DNA from 3 places in the Bradyrhizobium sp. NBAIM01 genome. Region 2 is predicted to be linked to each of the others. Evidence: predicted binding sites of a transcription regulator. Region 2 holds the regulator's gene; each other region holds the start of a gene.
The links. Region 2 encodes PhoB, which activates phosphate uptake and scavenging genes when phosphate is short. Its sites were predicted from a motif close to TGTCATNNANCTGTCAT; they were not measured.
Positions count from the first base shown of each region.

Region 1: a site for PhoB is predicted at 3,343-3,359, ahead of I6F31_RS19045 (RNA degradosome polyphosphate kinase). Genes of this name have one in related genera too.
Region 3: a site for PhoB is predicted at 2,425-2,441, ahead of I6F31_RS18605 (DUF47 domain-containing protein). Genes of this name have one in related genera too.

Region 1 covers NZ_JADYVU010000005.1:262,640-268,601, reverse strand. The annotation lists gene purN (phosphoribosylglycinamide formyltransferase) at 76-729, opposite strand; gene purM (phosphoribosylformylglycinamidine cyclo-ligase) at 744-1,817, opposite strand; gene I6F31_RS19055 (CDP-alcohol phosphatidyltransferase family protein) at 1,974-2,516, shown strand; gene I6F31_RS19050 (DnaA/Hda family protein) at 2,609-3,286, shown strand; gene I6F31_RS19045 (RNA degradosome polyphosphate kinase) at 3,433-5,622, shown strand; gene ppx (exopolyphosphatase) at 5,638-5,962, shown strand, end outside.
Region 2 covers NZ_JADYVU010000002.1:821,884-827,845, forward strand. The annotation lists gene I6F31_RS10265 (aspartate aminotransferase family protein) at 1-573, opposite strand, end outside; gene I6F31_RS10270 (GcrA family cell cycle regulator) at 1,033-1,545, shown strand; gene phoB (phosphate regulon transcriptional regulator PhoB) at 1,858-2,565, opposite strand; gene phoU (phosphate signaling complex protein PhoU) at 2,588-3,304, opposite strand; gene pstB (phosphate ABC transporter ATP-binding protein PstB) at 3,316-4,137, opposite strand; gene pstA (phosphate ABC transporter permease PstA) at 4,134-4,979, opposite strand; gene pstC (phosphate ABC transporter permease subunit PstC) at 4,984-5,962, opposite strand, start outside.
Region 3 covers NZ_JADYVU010000005.1:174,623-180,584, forward strand. The annotation lists gene I6F31_RS18590 (ABC transporter substrate-binding protein) at 1-418, shown strand, start outside; gene I6F31_RS18595 (branched-chain amino acid ABC transporter permease) at 494-1,357, shown strand; gene I6F31_RS18600 (branched-chain amino acid ABC transporter permease) at 1,359-2,327, shown strand; gene I6F31_RS18605 (DUF47 domain-containing protein) at 2,485-3,129, shown strand; gene I6F31_RS18610 (inorganic phosphate transporter) at 3,142-4,146, shown strand; gene sugE (quaternary ammonium compound efflux SMR transporter SugE) at 4,139-4,453, opposite strand; gene I6F31_RS18620 (peptide chain release factor 3) at 4,612-5,962, shown strand, end outside.

The DNA of each region.
Region 1 (5,962 bases), on a different contig from region 2:
CATGCGAGCGATCATGACGTTGCCCCCGGCTCTGCCGGGGGATTTTGTTTGTGGCGCCGAAACGGCGACGACTCTTCAGCGCGCCACCGGCGCAACCAGAAAATTCTCCGACGCTGCGCTTCCCGCCGTCCTGCAGACATCGCCCTCGATGCGGACCTTACCGGCCGCGAGCAGCCGCAGCGCCTCGGGATAGATGCGGTGCTCGACTTCGAGGATGCGCTCGGACAGCGTCTCCGCGGTATCGTGGTCGCTGACGGGAACCGCGCCCTGCATCACGATCGGGCCGGCATCGGTCTCGGGAATGACGAAGTGGACCGTCGCGCCGGAGAGCTTGACGCCGGCGCGCAGGGCCTGGCCGTGCGGGTCGAGGCCGGGGAACGATGGCAGCAGCGAGGGATGGATGTTGAGCATCCGCCCGTACCAGGCCTTGGTGAACTCGGCCGTGAACAGGCGCATGAAGCCGCCGAGACAAATCAGCTCGATGCCGTGCTTGTCGAGCGCGGCCTGCAGCACCGTCTCGAAGCCGGCGCGGTCCCTGCCGAACGGCTTGCTTTCGATCACCTCGGTGGTCACGCCGCTCGCTCTGGCACGTTCGAGCCCGGGCGCATCCGCCTTGTTCGAGATGACGAGCGATATCTCCGCCGGGAAATCCGCGGCGGCGGCTGCCCTGATCAGCGCAGCCATGTTGGAGCCGCGCCCGGAAATCAGGATGGCGACGCGGCGCTTCATCACGGCGCCAGTCATTAAAGCGCCATGTCGAGGTGGCCGTTATAGACGACGCGGTGCTCGCCCTCGGCCGGAATCACGGTGCCGAGCTGCGCCACGGTCTCGCCTGCGTCGGTGAAGACTTCGACGACCTTGTCGACCTTGTCGGGCTCGACGATCGCGATCATGCCGATGCCGCAATTGAAGGTGCGCAGCATTTCCAGCTCGGCGATGCCGGCTTGGGCCGCCAGCCATTTGAACACCGGCAGCACCGGCAGGCGTGCCAGGTCGATGCCGACACCGAGATGCTTCGGCAGCACGCGCGGGATGTTGTCGGTGAAGCCGCCGCCGGTGATGTGGGCGAGCCCCTTCACCGCCCCGGTCTCGCGGATCGCGCGCAGGCACGATTTCACGTACAGCCTGGTCGGCGTCAGCAGCGCGCCGCCGAGCGTCATCACCGGCGCGAACGGCGCCTGCGCCTCGAAGCCGAGGCCCGACTGCTCGACGATCTTGCGGACCAGGGAGAAGCCGTTGGAATGCACGCCGGACGAAGCGAGACCGATCACGGCATCGCCCGCGGCGATGTCCTTGCGCGGCAACAACGTACCGCGCTCGGCGGCGCCGACGGCAAAGCCGCCGAGATCGTAGTCGCCGTCCTTGTAGAGGCCGGGCATTTCGGCAGTCTCCCCGCCGATCAAAGCGCAGCCGGATTCGCGGCATCCCTCCGCAACGCCCGCGACGATGGCGGCCGTGGCCTCCGGATCGAGCTTGCCGCAGGCGAAATAGTCCAGGAAAAACAGCGGCTCGGCGCCCTGGACCACGAGGTCGTTGACGCTCATGGCGACGAGGTCGATGCCGATGCCGCCATGCAGGCCGGTCTCGATCGCGATCTTGACCTTGGTGCCGACACCGTCGGTCGCGGCCACGAGGACCGGATCCTTGAAGCCGGCCGCCTTGAGGTCGAACAGGCCGCCGAAGCCGCCGATCTCGGCATCGGCGCCCGGCCGCGCGGTGGCGCGCACCATCGGCTTGATCAGGTCGACCAGGCGGTTGCCCGCGTCGATATCGACGCCTGAATCGGCGTAAGTGAGGCCGTTTTTGCGGTCGGTCATGCCCGATTTCCAGTGGGTTTGCGGCTGGTTACGTTGAATTCCGGGGACGCGCAATGGCTCGCATGGCGCTCCCCGCTATACTATGTAGACATATCAACCGGTTCAGCCTGCAACGGGCCGGATTTGAGGTCAGAACCGGTGCCGGGAAGCGCTTTCGTGAGTATTCCGAATATCATTACCTTGGGCCGCATCATGCTGGTCCCGATCATCGTCTGGGCCATCGTGTCGAGCCAAATGGAGGTGGCGTTCGCCGTCTTCCTGATCGCCGGCATCAGCGATGCCGTGGACGGCTTTTTGGCCAAGCGCTTCAACATGACGAGCGAGCTCGGCGCCCTGCTCGATCCGCTCGCCGACAAGGCGCTGCTGGTCTCGATCTACATGGCGCTCGGCATCTGGGGTGCGATCCCGCGCTGGATCGTGATCCTGGTGGTCTCGCGCGACATCATGATTGTCGCCGCCGTGATCGTGTCCTGGTTGTTCGACCGGCCGGTCGAGATGAAGCCGTCGAAAGTGTCCAAGCTCAACACGGTGGCACAAGTGGCATTCGCAGCTTTGGTGCTGGCGGCGCTTGCCTTCGGCTTCAAGCCCGCGCCTTATGATATCATCCTGATGGGTCTCGTCACGGTCTTCACGCTCTCCTCCGTGTCGCTCTATCTCGTCGAGTGGCTGCGGCACATGAGCACGATCGAGGCCAAATGAGCGAGGAAGCAGCCCAGCAAAAGGCCAAGTCCCGCACCATCAAGTCGAATCTCTACAAGCGGGCCGGCGCGCCGGCATGGAGCAGAGCAAGCGTGGCAGGCCGCGTTCATCCCCGACAATTGGCGTTTGCGCTTCCGCATGCGGAGAGCCTCAGCCGGGACAACTTCCTCGAAGGCCCCGCCAATGCGGCCGGTCTAGGCCTCATCGACGGCTGGCCGGAATGGCCGAACCGGATCATGTGGCTGGCGGGCCCGGAAGGAAGCGGCAAGAGCCATCTCGCCGCGATCTGGGCCGAGGAAGCCGGCGCCCGCTCGACCACCGCCAATGCGCTGACCGCGATGGACGTGCCCGGTGCGCTCGCCACCGGCGCGCTGGTGGTCGAGGATCTCAAGGCTGGGGACTTCGACGAGCGTGCCCTGTTTCACCTGATGAACCTCGCCCGCGAGGACGGCGCCTACGTCCTGTTCACCGGCCGCGAGGCGCCGGCCGCGCTTCCGATCGAGCTTCGCGACCTGCGCTCGCGCCTGCGGGCCGTTCCGGCGGTCACGCTGCTGCCTCCAGACGACCAGCTGTTCCGCGGCCTCATCGTCAAGTTCTGCGCCGACCGCCAGCTCAATGTGGACGAGAGCGTGGTCGGCTACCTCGCGACGCGCCTGGAGCGGTCCTCGGCCGCCGCCCGGCGGGCCGTCGAGCTGCTCGACAGCGAAGCCCTGCGGCTCGGCCGTCCCGTCACCCGGGCGCTGGCCGCCGAGCTGCTCCGGGACGCCTGACAGGCTCGCAGGCCTCCCCGAAGTCCGCTTGACGCGGCGCAGGGGCGGAACATCAATGTCATCGAAACGTCATGGCTCTAACACATGCTCCCGCCGATTTTTGCGCTTGAGTCGCAATTGGGGTGAACTGGATGGACCGACTTCTGATGGACTCTGCGCAAGCTGTTGAAACGAAAGAGAAAGCCCCGGAAACCGAGAGCCTTCCGGCGATCGCGTCCAGTCCCGAGCGGTTCATCAATCGCGAGCTGTCCTGGCTGCATTTCAATCGCCGCGTCCTGGAGGAATCAGTCAATCCCAGCCACCCCGTGCTGGAGCGGGTGCGATTCCTGTCGATTTCGGCCAATAACCTCGACGAGTTCTTCATGGTTCGCGTCGCCGGCATCAAGGCCCAAGTCCGCGAGGGCATCGCCGAGCGCAGCCCCGACGGCCTGACGCCGTCCGAACAGCTCGCGCTGATCAACCGCACCGTCTCCCAGCTCGCCTCCGACCAGCAGGCGATCTGGCGCGACCTGCGCGCCACGTTGGCCGAGGTCGGCATCGTGCTGGTCGACGGCAAGGACGTCACAAAGGCGGAACGAACCTGGATCGAGGACTACTTCCTCCACAACGTGTTCCCTCTCCTGACCCCGCTGGCGATCGATCCGGCCCACCCCTTCCCGTTCATTCCGAGCCTCGGCTTCACCATCGCGCTGCAGCTCACGCGCGCCGCCGACGGCAAGCAGATGAACGCGCTGATCCGCATGCCCGGCAAGATCGACCGCTTCATCCGCCTGCCGGCGGATGGCACGGTGCGCCTGATCTCGCTGGAGCAGGCCACCGCCCTGTTCATCAACCGCCTGTTCCCCGGCTACAATCTGCACGGCCAAGGCGCCTTCCGGATCATCCGCGACTCCGAGCTCGAAATCGAGGAGGAGGCCGAAGATCTCGTCCGCCTGTTCGAGACCGCACTGAAGCGCCGCCGCCGCGGATCGGTGATCCGGCTCGAGATCGACGCCAAGATGCCGGAGCAGCTGCGCAGCTTCGTGCAGCACGCGCTCTCCGCCGCCGACGACGAGATCTTCCTGGTCGACGGCGTGCAGGCGATGAACGAGCTCTCGCAGCTCACCCGCCTCGACCGGCCCGACCTCGAATTCACCCCTTACGTGCCGCGCCACCCCGAACGCGTGCGCGAGCATGGCGGCGACATCTTCGCCGCGATCCGGCAGAAGGACCTGATCGTCCACCATCCCTACGAATCGTTCGACGTGGTGGTGCAATTCCTGCAGCAGGCCACGCGCGACCCCGACGTCGTTGCGATCAAGCAGACGCTCTACCGCACCTCCAACAATTCACCGATCGTGCGCGCGCTGGCCGAAGCGGCCGAAGCCGGCAAATCAGTCACCGCGCTGATCGAGCTGAAAGCGCGGTTCGACGAAGAAGCCAACATCCGCTGGGCACGCGATCTCGAACGCGCCGGCGTGCAGGTCGTCTACGGCTTCCTCGAATTGAAGACGCACGCGAAGCTCTCGATGGTGGTGCGCCGCGAGGGCGGCAGCCTGACGACCTACGTCCATACCGGCACCGGCAATTATCACCCGGTCACCGCGCGCATCTACACCGATCTCTCCTACTTCACCTCGGACCCGACGATCGGCCGCGATGCCGCGCGCGTGTTCAATTTCATCACCGGCTATGCCGCGCCGAGCGATCTGGAAAAGATGGCGGTGTCGCCGCTGACCTTGCGCAAGCGCATCATCGAGCACATCCAGGGCGAGACCGCACATGCGCGGCATGGCCGTCCCGGCGCGGTCTGGATGAAGATGAACGCGCTGGTCGATCCTGATATCATCGACGCGCTCTACGAGGCCTCGCAGGCCGGTGTCCAGGTCGAGCTCGTGGTGCGCGGCATCTGCTGCCTCAGGCCCGGCATTCCCGGTCTGTCGGAGAACATCCGCGTCAAGTCGATCATCGGCCGCTTCCTGGAACATGGCCGAATCTACTGCTTCGGCATGGGCCAGGGACTGCCGAGCGCGAAAGCGGCTGTGTATATCTCGTCCGCCGACATGATGCCGCGCAACCTTGACCGCCGCGTCGAGGTGCTGTGTCCGCTGCAAAATCCGACGGTGCATCAGCAGGTTCTCGAACAGATCATGGTCGCGAACCTGAAGGACAATGAGCAGAGCTGGCAGTTGTTGCCGGATGGGTCTTCAACGCGTATGAAGACCGCGAAGGGCGAGGAGCCTTTCAACGTCCACAACTACTTCATGACGAATCCGAGTCTGTCTGGCCGTGGAAAGTCGCTCAAGGAATCCTCGCCGCGTCGTCTCACGCGCCGGAACGAACGTCATCAATCCTGATCGGGGGTTTGCGACGTGAAGCGGCCGCGCAAGCGCGGCTCGAGCGTCGCGGTTATCGACATAGGCTCCAACTCGGTCCGCCTCGTCGTCTACGAGGCGCTGGCGCGCAGCCTGATCCCGATCTTCAACGAGAAGACGCTGTGCGGCCTCGGGCGCGAGGTGCAGAGCACGGGCCTGCTCGCGCCCGACGCCATCGACAAGGCGCTGAGCTCGCTGAAACGGTTTCGCGCGCTGTGCCGGGTGATGAAGGTCGGACGCGTGTTCGCGATCGCGACCGCCGCATGCCGCGACGCCTCCAACGGCCCCGATTTCATCGCCAGGGCCGAGCGGATCTGCGCGG
Region 2 (5,962 bases):
ACCCTCGCCCTGGATCGGCTCGATGAGAATGCCGGCGGTGTGCGGACCGATCGCCTTCTTCACGGCGTCGAGATCGCCGTGCGGCACCTGATCGAAGCCGTCCATCGGCGGACCGAAGCCCTCGAGATATTTCGCAGAGCCGGTGGCGGCGAGCGTCGCCAGCGTGCGGCCATGGAAGGCACCCTCGAAGGTGATCATGCGGTAACGTTCCGGATGCCCCTTGGAGAAGTGATGGTGGCGCACCAGCTTGATCACGCCTTCCAGCGCCTCGGCGCCGGAATTGCAGAAGAACACGAAGTCCGCAAAGCTCTCATTGCAGAGGCGGCTTGCGAGCTTCTCGCCGTCAGGGCTCTGGAACAGGTTCGACATGTGCCAGAGCTTGGTCGCCTGCTCCTGCAACGCCTTGACCAGCGCGGGATGGACATGGCCGAGCGCATTCACCGCGACACCCGAGGTGAAATCGAGATAGCGATCGCCGTTGGTCGCGATCAGCCAGCAGCCTTCGCCGCGCTCGAAACCGAGGTCGGCCCTGGCGAAAACGGGGAGCAAATGCGGCGCTGCGCTGTTAGTCATGACGTCACTTGAATGTTGCGGACGGTGTGAGGCATGCATTGCGCGACGCACCATCGACCGGCCCCGGAAAACGAAACGTGCCGCCTTTTAAGGGCGGCACGTGGCACTATCTTATGCCTGGCAAGACGGGTGTCAATGCCGCCCGGAAAGCCTCGCGAAACGCTGATTCCGTAGTCTTGCGGTGCCGATTTTGCGGGTTTTTCACCACGGAACATGTGGAAGCGAGTCGGCGGACTCTTGCGCGGGAGTCACGCCATATTGTAGCGTTTGGACTGTCAGATACGACATCTCGTGCAGCAGTTCTGATCCCAGAAGTCCTCATGTACCGGCGTAAACGTTCGGGCGTCTTGAGCGCGCCCGGCGAGCCTTAAGGGATTCTGACGGCACGGGTTTTTCAAGGCTAAAGCATTCGCTGCGAAGGCCCCAGGATGGCAGGCGCGCAGCGAGGGAAAGGGTGCAATGACGGTTTTGACCTGGTCCGATGATCGCGTCGAGCAGCTGAAGAAGCTCTGGGAGGCCGGACTTTCGGCCAGCCAGATCGCGGCGGAGCTCGGCAATGTGACCCGCAATGCCGTGATCGGCAAGGTGCACCGGCTCGGCCTGTCCGGCCGCGCCAAGAGCCCTTCATCGGCAGCGCCGCGGCCGCGCAAGGCACGGCCCGCGCAGCATATGATGCGGGTGACCCGCCCCGTCGCGCGCGGCAACACCGCGTTGGCGCAGGCCTTCGAGGTCGAGTTGGAAGCCGAGCCGGTTACCTACGACAACGTGGTGCCGATGAGCCAGCGGCTGTCGCTGCTGGAATTGAACGAGGCGACCTGCCACTGGCCGGTCGGCGATCCCTCGAGCCCGGATTTCTTCTTCTGCGGCGGCAAGGCGCTCTCCGGCCTGCCCTATTGTGCCCAGCATTCGCGCGTGGCCTATCAGCCCGCAGCGGATCGCCGTCGCGCAGCACCGAAACCGGGCACGCGGTGAGCTTGCGGAATTCCCTGATCGCCAAGCTTTGATCGCCAAGCTTGATCGCCAAGCTTGATCGCCAAGACTGCAGCCGTCACACGATGACGGCTCCCAATCGCTCGGTGTCATCCCCGCGAATGCGGGATCCATAACCGCGGGGCGCAATCGTTGCGCGAGATGGTCACTCCGAGTCTTCGCCAAACCACGTCCTGTGGCTAATCGCGAAGAGCGCAAGCGCTCGCGCTGAGATCCCGGGCTCACGCTGCGCGCGCCCCGGGATGACGGCCGAGATCGGCGCCGCAGTTCGCCAAACCAGCTGTCGCTGGCGCCTTACGTCTGCTCAGCCTTCGCGAAGCGATCGTCCAGCGCGTAGCCGGCGCCGCGGACGGTGCGGATCGGGTCCTGCTCGCGGCCAAGATTGAGCAGCTTGCGCAGGCGGCCGATATGGACGTCGACGGTGCGCTCGTCGATGTAGATGTCGCGGCCCCAGACGCTGTCGAGCAGCTGCTCGCGCGAGAACACGCGGCCGGGATGCTCCAGGAAGAACTCCAGCAGGCGATATTCGGTCGGACCGAGATCGATCGGCCGGCCCGAGCGCGCCACGCGGCGCTTGTCGCGGTCGAGCTCGATATCGCCATAGGCGAGCACGGTGGCGAGGCGCTCGGGACTCGCACGCCTGAGCAGGCCCTTCACGCGCGCAAGCAGCTCCGGCACCGAGAACGGCTTGACGATATAATCATCCGCGCCGGTCGCGAGCCCGCGCACCCGTTCGCTCTCCTCGCCGCGCGCGGTGAGCATGATGATCGGCAGCTGCTTGGTCTCGGGGCGGGTCCGAAGCCGCCGGCACAGCTCGATGCCTGACAGGCCCGGCAGCATCCAGTCGAGCACGATCAGATCGGGAATGTGCTCCTTGAGGCGGGTGTCGGCGTCATCGCCGCGCATCACCGTCTCGACGTCATAGCCGTCGCCTTCGAGGTTGTAGCGAAGAAGCTCGGTGAGAGCTTCCTCGTCCTCAACCACCATAATGCGTGCGCCCATGTGGTCGTAGCTCCTTAAGTCGTCAGGTGTTCGGCACCGTCGTGGCGAAGGTCGTCATGTCGCCCTTCGGCCGCTTGTCGGTGATCGCCTGGCCCTCGATCATGTAGAACACGGTCTCGGCGATGTTGGTGGCGTGGTCGCCGATCCGCTCGATGTTCTTGGCACAGAACATCAGGTGGATGCAGAACGAGATGTTGCGCGGATCCTCCATCATGTAGGTGAGGAGCTCGCGGAACAGCGAGGTGCAGATGGCGTCGACTTCTTCGTCGCCCTTCCACACCGCCATCGCCGCCGGCAGGTCGTGCGCGGCATAGGCGTCCAGCACCGACTTGACCTGCTGCTGCACGAGGTCGGTCATGTGCTCCAGGCCGCGGAACAGCTTGAGCGGATGGAAATCCGTCTCCAGCGCCGCGACGCGCTTGCCCATGTTCTTGGCGAGATCGCCGATGCGCTCGAGATCGGTCGCAACGCGCATCGCGCCGACGATCTCGCGCAGGTCGACGGCCATCGGCTGGCGGCGGGCGATGGTGAGCACGGCGCGCTCCTCGATGCGCTTCTGCAGCGCGTCGAGCTCGACGTCGGTGGCGACGACGCGCTGGCCGAGCGCGACGTCGCGGCGGATCAGCGCGTCGACGGAATCGACGATCATGCGCTCGGCGATGCCGCCCATCTCGGCGACCAGGCGGGTGAGCTCCTGAAGGTCGCTGTCGAAAGCCTTTACGGTATGTTCAGAACCCATGTTCCGTCTCCTCAGCCGAACCGGCCGGTGATGTAATCCTGCGTGCGCCGATCGCTCGGCGACGTGAAGATCTTGCTGGTGTCGTCGAACTCAATCAACTCGCCGAGATACATGAAGGCGGTCTTGTCGGAAACGCGCGCCGCCTGCTGCATGTTGTGGGTGACGATCGCGATCGTGTAGTTCTCGGACAATTCCTGGATCAGCTCCTCGACCTTGGCGGTCGAGATCGGGTCGAGCGCCGAGCAGGGCTCGTCAAACAGGATCACCTCGGGCCGCACCGCGACGGTGCGGGCGATGCAGAGGCGCTGCTGCTGGCCGCCGGAGAGCGACAGGCCGGAGGCATTGAGCTTGTCCTTGACCTCGTTCCACAGCGCGCCACCGCGCAGCGCCTTCTCGACGCGGTCGTCCATCTCGGACTTGGAGATCTTCTCATAGAGACGAATGCCGAAGGCGATGTTCTCGTAGATCGTCATCGGGAACGGCGTCGGCTTCTGGAACACCATGCCGACCCGGGCGCGGAGCAGGTTGAGGTCGAGCTTGGGGTCGAGGATGTTGGTATGGTCGAGCAACAGCTGACCGTCGGCGCGCTGGCCCGGATAGAGGTCGTACATCCGGTTGAAGATGCGCAGCAGGGTGGACTTGCCGCAGCCGGACGGGCCGATGAACGCCGTGACGCGGTTGGTGCCGAGCGCCAGGTTGATGTTCTTCAGCGCGTGGTGGTCGCCGTAGTAGAAGTTGAGGTTGCGCGCCGTGACCTTGGCGGGCGCCTCGGGCAGGGGCTGCGAGCCGGGATGAACGGTCGGTGCGCTGACGGAAACAGACATTTCACTCATTTTGCAGTCCTCTCGGCGCCAAGGATGCGCGCGCCAATGTTAAGGGCAAGCACGGTCAGGGTGATCAACAGCGCGCCGCTCCAGGCGAGTTGCTTCCAATACTCGTAGGGGCTCTGCACGAAGTTGTTGATGGTGACAGGCAGGTTCGCCATCGTCTTGTTCAGGCCGAGGCTGAAGAACTGGTTCGATAGTGCCGTGAACAACAGCGGCGCGGTCTCGCCGGCGACGCGGGCGGTCGCCAGCAGCACGCCGGTGATGAGGCCGGAGCGCGCGGCACGATAGGCGATACGCTTGATCACCAGCGAGCGCGGCAGGCCGAGCGCGCTGGCAGCTTCGCGCAACGGATTCGGCACCAGCAGTAGCATGTCTTCGGTGGTGCGCACGACGACCGGGATCACGATGACGGCAAGCGCCAGCGCGCCCGCAATCGCCGAGAAGCCGCGCATCGGCACCACCACCGCGCCATAGATGAAGAGGCCGATGATGATCGAGGGTGCCGACAGGAGAATGTCGTTGATGAACCGGATCACCGAGGTCAGCTTGTCGTTGCGGCCGTACTCGGCGAGATAGGTGCCGGCGAACAGGCCGAGCGGCGCGCCGATGCCGACGCCGATCACGGTCATGATCAACGAGCCGACGATGGCGTTGCGCAGGCCGCCCTCGGTCGATCCGGGCGGCGGCGTGTCAGCTGTGAAGACCTGGAGGTTGAGCCCGGCCAGGCCGTTGTAGAGCAGCGTGACCAGGATCAGCGCGAGCCAGGTGACGCCGAAGGCGGCGGCTGCGATGCAGAGGCCGCGAATGACGATGTCCCAGCGGCGGCGGCGCGAATAGATCGGGTTCATGGCTTCACTTCCCGGCCTTGGTTTCGAGGCGCAGCAGCATCAAACGGGCGGCAGCGAGCACGAAGAACGTCAGCACGAACAGCAGGAGGCCGAGCAGGATCAGGCCGGACTGGTGCAGGCCGTCGCTCTCGGCAAATTCGGAGGCGATCGCCGCCGAAATCGTCGTGCCCGGCGCGAAGATCGACGAGGAGATCCGGAACGAGTTGCCGATGATGAAGGTCACCGCCATGGTCTCGCCGAGCGCCCGGCCCAGCGCCAGCATGACGCCGCCGATGATGCCGACGCGGGTGTAGGGGATCACCACGCTGCGGACGACCTCCCAGGTGGTGCAGCCGACGCCGTAGGCGGCTTCCTTCAGCACCGGCGGCACCGTCTTGAACACGTCGACCGAAATCGAGGTGATGAAGGGCAGCACCATGATGGCGAGGATCAGCGCGGCGTTGAACAGGCTGAGATAGGACGGGGGCCCTGCGAAGATCGCGCCCAGCACGGGGACGCCGTCGAACACCCTGATCATGAAAGGCTGGAAGGTGTTGGCCAGGAACGGGCCGAGCACGAAGAAGCCCCACATGCCGTAGATGATCGAGGGGATGCCGGCGAGCAGCTCAACCGCCATGCCGATCGGGCGCCGCAGCCATTGCGGGCAGAGCTCGGTGAGGAAGATCGCAATGCCGAGACCGACGGGAATGGCGATCAGCATCGCGATGAAGGAGGTGACGAGCGTGCCGTAGATCGGCCCGAGCGCGCCGAGCACCGGCGGATCGGCCGAGGGCGCCCAGCGCTGCGTCCACAGGAAGGAGATGCCGAACTCCTGGATCGCCGGGAAGGCGCCGACGATCAGCGAGATGATGATGCCGCCGAGGATCAGCAGCACCGAGATCGCGGACAACCGCGTGATCCAGTAGAAGGTGACGTCGCCGAGCTTGAACGCGCTCAAGGCCTTGGCGCGATCATATGGACCGGCAGCATCAATCACATTGCTC
Region 3 (5,962 bases), on a different contig from region 2:
GGCGCAGGGCTTGAACTTCACCGAGACCTTCTATTGGGACATGAACGACGGCACGCGCGCCTTCTCCAAACGCTTTTCCGAGCGGATGAAGAACAAGGCGATGCCCTCGATGGTGCAGGCCGGCGTCTATTCGGGCCTGCTGCACTACTTCAAGGCGCTGGAGGCGATGGGCGGCAATCCGCATGACGGGGCCAAGGTGGTCGCCAAGATGAAGGAGATGCCGACCGACGATGCGTTGTTCGGCAAGGGAACGATCCGTGCGGACGGTCGCAAGCTGCATCCGGCCTATCTGTTCGAGGTCAAGAAGCCCGAGGAATCCAAGGGCCCCTGGGACTATTACAAGCTGATCGGCACGACCCCCGGCGACCTGGCCTTCCGGCCGCTGTCGGAAAGCGCCTGTCCGCTGGTGAAGAAGTAACGGTGAACGATGCGGGCCGGCGCGCAACGGCGCCGGCCTGTCTTTGAGGAATAGAAGGGACCGGGTGCGGGATCGATGCAGGCTCTCTACGCTCAGCTACTGGTGGGACTGATCAACGGCTCGTTCTACGCGCTGCTCAGTCTCGGGCTTGCCGTCATCTTCGGCATGCTCAACATCATCAATTTCGCCCATGGCGCGCTCTACATGATGGGCGCCTTCGTCGCCTATTTCCTGTTGAACCTCGGCGGCATCAACTATTGGTGGGCGCTGCTGCTGGCGCCGATCATCGTCGGCATCTTCGGCATGATCCTGGAACGGACCATGCTGCAATGGCTGACCGGGCTCGATCATCTCTACGGCCTGCTCCTCACCTTCGGCATCGCGCTGATCGTGCAGGGCGTGTTCCAGAATTATTTCGGCTCCTCGGGCCTGCCTTACGCCATTCCCGACCAGCTCAGGGGCGGCATGAATCTCGGCTTCATGTTCCTGCCGATCTACCGCGGCTGGGTCGTCGTGTTCTCACTGGCGGTGTGCCTTGCGACCTGGTTCCTGATCGAGAAGACGCAGCTCGGCGCCTACCTGCGCGCCGCGACCGAAAATCCGACCTTGGTGCGTGCCTTCGGCATCAACGTGCCGCGCATGATCACGCTCACTTACGGTCTCGGCGTCGGCCTTGCCGCGCTCGCCGGCGTCCTCTCGGCGCCGATCAACCAGGTGCGGCCGCTGATGGGTGCCGACCTCATCATCGTCGTGTTCGCGGTGGTGGTGATCGGCGGCATGGGCTCGATCATGGGCTCCATCATCACCGGCTTTGCGCTCGGCGTGATCGAGGGCCTGACCAAGTATTTCTACCCCGAGGCCTCCAACACCGTCGTGTTCGTGCTGATGGTGCTGGTGCTGCTGGTGAAGCCGACGGGATTGACGGGAAGGGCGGCCTGAGATGACAACCCTGACGGACGACACGCTTCCTGTGACCCCGCGCGTAATGCGCGACGAGATGATTGTATTCGCAGTGATGGCGCTGCTGCTCGCAGCGGTGCCGTTCACGGGCGTCTATCCGTTCTTCGTGATGCAGGCGCTGTGCTTTGCGCTGCTCGCCTGCGCCTTCAATCTGCTGGTCGGCTATGGCGGCTTGCTGTCGTTCGGCCACGCGATGTTCTTAGGCACGGCCGGCTATTGCAGCGCGCATGCGCTGAAGGTCTGGGCGCTGCCGCCCGAGCTCGGCATTCTCGTCGGCGTCGCCGCGGCGTTCGTGCTCTCGATCGTCACCGGCTACATCTCGATCCGACGCCAGGGCATCTATTTCTCGATGATCACGCTGGCGCTGTCGCAGCTCCTGTACTTCATCTATCTCCAGGCCCCGTTCACCCATGGTGAGGACGGCATCCAGGGCATCCCGCAGGGACGCATGTTCGGCGTGCTCGATCTGTCCAAGCCGACGGTGCTGTACTATGTCGTGCTGGTCGGCTTCCTCGCCGGCTTCCTCCTGATCTTCCGCATCATCAACTCGCCGTTCGGCGAGGTGCTGAAGTCGATCCGCGAGAACGAGCAGCGCGCGATCTCGCTCGGCTACCGCACCGACCAATACAAGTTCCTGGCCTTCGTGCTGTCGGGGACGCTCGCCGGCCTTGCCGGTGCGCTGAAGGTGTTCGTGGCGCAGAACGCTTCGCTCACCGACGTGCACTGGACGATGTCGGGCGAGGTCGTGCTGATGACGCTGGTCGGCGGGCTCGGCACCGTTTTCGGTCCCGTGGTCGGCGCCTTCGTGATCATCGCCATGCAGCAATATCTGGCCGGCTTCGGCCAGTGGGTGACGGTGATCCAAGGCGCGATCTTCGTGGTCTGCGTGCTCACCTTCCGCCGCGGCGTCGTCGGCGAAATCGCGCATTACTTCCGGCGCTCGCTCTAAGTAACTGGTATTGCATCAATTTCATTGATGCATGAAAGCGGTGGATGATCCGGCTCCGCGGGCGTGAGGCGACACGCGCGCGGATCGAAAATGGTCTATGACAGTTTTGTGACAGCCCTTGCGGGCCTGACCATTTTCCAACCGGTAGTTTGTCTCCATGATGCGATGGTTTCGTGCGTTCCTGCCCAGGGAAGAGCGGTTCTTCGACCTGTTCGACCGCCATGCCCAGACCGTGATCCAGGGCGCGGTCGCGCTCCAGGGCATGCTCAACGGGGGCGAGGAGACGCCGGTCTATTGCCAGCGCGTCAACCAGTTCGAGAACGACGCCGACAATATCACCCGCGAGGTGCTGACGGCGGTGCGCCGCACCTTCATCACCCCGTTCGACCGCGGCGACATCAAGAACCTGATCACGTCGCTGGACGATGCCATCGACCAGATGCAGCAGACGGCCAAGGCCGTGATGCTGTTCGAGGTGCGCAGTTTCGAGCCGCCGATGCGCGAGATCGGCGGACTCTTGATCGAATGCGCCAATCTGGTCGGCCGTGCGCTGCCGCTGATGCAGGAGATCGGCAAGAACGTCGCCATGCTGACCGCGATCACCGAGGAGCTCGGCAAGCTCGAGGGCCGTGTCGACGATCTCCACGACATCGGCCTGAAGGAGCTGTTCCTCAAGCATCGCGACGGCAATGCGATGGATTTCATCGTAGGGGTCGAGATCTACGACCATCTCGAGAAGGTGGCCGACCGTTTCGATGACGTCGCCAACGAGATCAACAGCATCGTCATCGAGCAAGTGTAGGGCAGGGCCGCCGTGGATGCTGCGTTGGCTTTTCCCGTCCTGGTCGGCTTGATCGCCGTCGCTCTGCTGTTCGACTTCCTGAACGGCCTGCACGACGCCGCCAATTCGATCGCGACCATCGTCTCGACCCGAGTGCTGCGGCCGCAATTCGCGGTGTTTTGGGCCGCGTTCTTCAATTTCATCGCGTTCCTGGTGTTCGGGCTGCACGTCGCCCAGACCATCGGCACCGGCATCATCGATCCCGCGGTCGTCGACGCCCAGGTGATCTTCGCAGCCCTCGTCGGCGCCATCGTCTGGAACCTCGTGACCTGGGCGCTCGGCATTCCATCGTCGTCGTCGCACGCGCTGATCGGCGGGCTCGTCGGCGGCGGCTTGGCCAAGGCCGGTATTTCGGCCGCGGTGTGGAGCGGCCTGTCCAAGACCGTGCTGGCGATCGTGCTGTCGCCGCTGGTTGGCTTCCTGCTCGCAATGGCGCTGGTTGCGATCGTGTCCTGGGCCTCGGTGCGCTCGACGCCGTTCGCGGTCGACCGCGCCTTCCGCATCCTGCAATTCGTCTCCGCTTCGCTCTATTCGCTCGGCCATGGCGGCAACGACGCGCAGAAGACCATGGGCATCATCGCGGTGTTGCTCTATTCGCAGGGCCATCTCGGCAGCGAGTTCTCGGTGCCGTTCTGGGTGGTGCTGTCGTGCCAGGCGGCGATGGCGCTGGGCACGCTGATGGGCGGATGGCGCATCGTCCGCACCATGGGCCTGCGCATCACGAAATTGACCCCGATGCAGGGCTTTTGCGCCGAGACGGGAGGCGCGGTGACCCTGTTCATGGCGACCTATCTCGGGGTTCCCGTCTCGACCACCCACACCATCACCGGCGCCATCGTCGGCGTCGGTGCCGCCCGCCGCGTCTCGGCCGTGCGCTGGAACGTCGCAAGCTCGATCGTCTATGCCTGGGTGATCACGATCCCGGCCTCGGCCATCGTGGCCGCGCTGACCTGGTGGGTGGTCCAGCTCGTCAAGTGACGAGCTTTAGTCCGACGATGCCGGCGACGATCAGGCCGATGCTGGCGAGGCGGAAGGCCGTCGCCGGCTCGCCGAACAGAACCATGCCGAGCGTCGCGGTGCCGACCGCGCCGATGCCGGTCCAGACCGCATAGGCGGTTCCGACGGGCAGGGATTTGAGCGCAAATCCGAGCAGGATGACGCTGCCGGCCATGGCCGCGAGCGTGACCGCGGACGGGACAAGCTTGCTAAAGCCCTCGGTGTATTTCAGGCCGATGGCCCAGGTGATCTCGAGGAGACCGGCGACGAACAGGATGCTCCAGGCCATGACGACCCTCCATTCAAGGCAGGGTCGTCCCCGCGGCTGGTGTGCTGATGGGCAGGGAGGTCGTCCTCCCAAAAGGGGGATATGGGGCTGGCCGGAAACCTTCGCAATCACCAAATGAGGCTTGATCAGGCCCGTTTTCCCTGCCACACGCTCCCGCCATGTCCGACATCGCCGCCACCACAGCCGAATCGCCGGCCCGTTCCCCGCTTGCCGCCGAGGTGGCGAGGCGGCGGACCTTTGCGATCATCTCCCATCCCGACGCCGGCAAGACCACGCTGACCGAAAAGCTGCTGCTGTTCGGCGGCGCTATCAACCTCGCCGGCCAGGTCAAGGCCAAAGGCGAGCGGCGCAACACGCGTTCGGACTGGATGAAGATCGAGCGCGAACGCGGCATCTCGGTGGTGACCTCGGTGATGACCTTCGAGTTCGAGGGCCTCGTCTTCAACCTCTTGGACACGCCGGGCCACGAGGACTTTTCGGAAGATACCTATCGTACGCTGACGGCGGTCGATTCCGCCGTGATGGTGATCGACGCGGCCAAGGGTATCGAGGCGCGCACCCGAAAGCTGTTCGAGGTGTGCCGTCTGCGCGACATCCCGATCATCACCTTCATCAACAAGATGGACCGCGAGAGCCGCGACGTGTTCGAGCTGCTCGACGAGATCGAGAAGACGCTGGCGCTCGACACCACGCCGATGACCTGGCCGGTCGGCCGCGGCCGCGACTTCCTCGGCACCTATGACGTCGTCAATGGCGGCGTGCGCCTGCTCGAAGGCGGTGGCGCCAAGACCGGCGCGGCGCTCGAGATCGAGATCGAAGAGCTTGCCAAGCTCAACGCCAATCTCGACGTCTCCGCCGTGAAGGACGAGCTCGAGCTCGTCACCGAGGCGTCGAAGCCGTTCGAGCTGGACGCGTTCCGCGAGGGACATCTGACGCCGGTCTATTTCGGCAGCGCGCTACGTAATTTCGGCGTCGGAGACCTCCTGGAGGGCCTCGGCAAGTTTGCGCCCGAGCCGCGCGCGCAGGACAGCGACCAGCGCAAGGTCGAGGCCACCGATCCCAGGATGAGCGCCTTCGTGTTCAAGATCCAGGCCAACATGGATCCCAACCACCGCGACCGCATCGCGTTTGCGCGCCTGTGCTCGGGCAAGCTCAGCCGCGGCATGAAGGCCAAGCTCGTGCGCACCGGCAAGAGCATGCCGCTGTCGAGCCCGCAATTCTTCTTCGCGCAGGACCGCTCGGTCGCGGACGAAGCCTTCGCCGGCGACGTCGTCGGCATTCCCAACCACGGCACGCTGCGCATCGGCGATACGCTGACCGAGGGCGAGGATTTCAACTTCGTCGGCGTGCCGAGCTTCGCGCCGGAAATCGTCCGCCGTGTCCGTCTCACCGACGCGATGAAGGCGAAGAAGCTGAAGGAAGCGCTGCAGCAGATGTCGGAAGAGGGCGTGGTGCAGGTGTTCCGCCCCCGCGACGGCGCGCCGGCGCTGGTCGGCGTGGTCGGCGCGC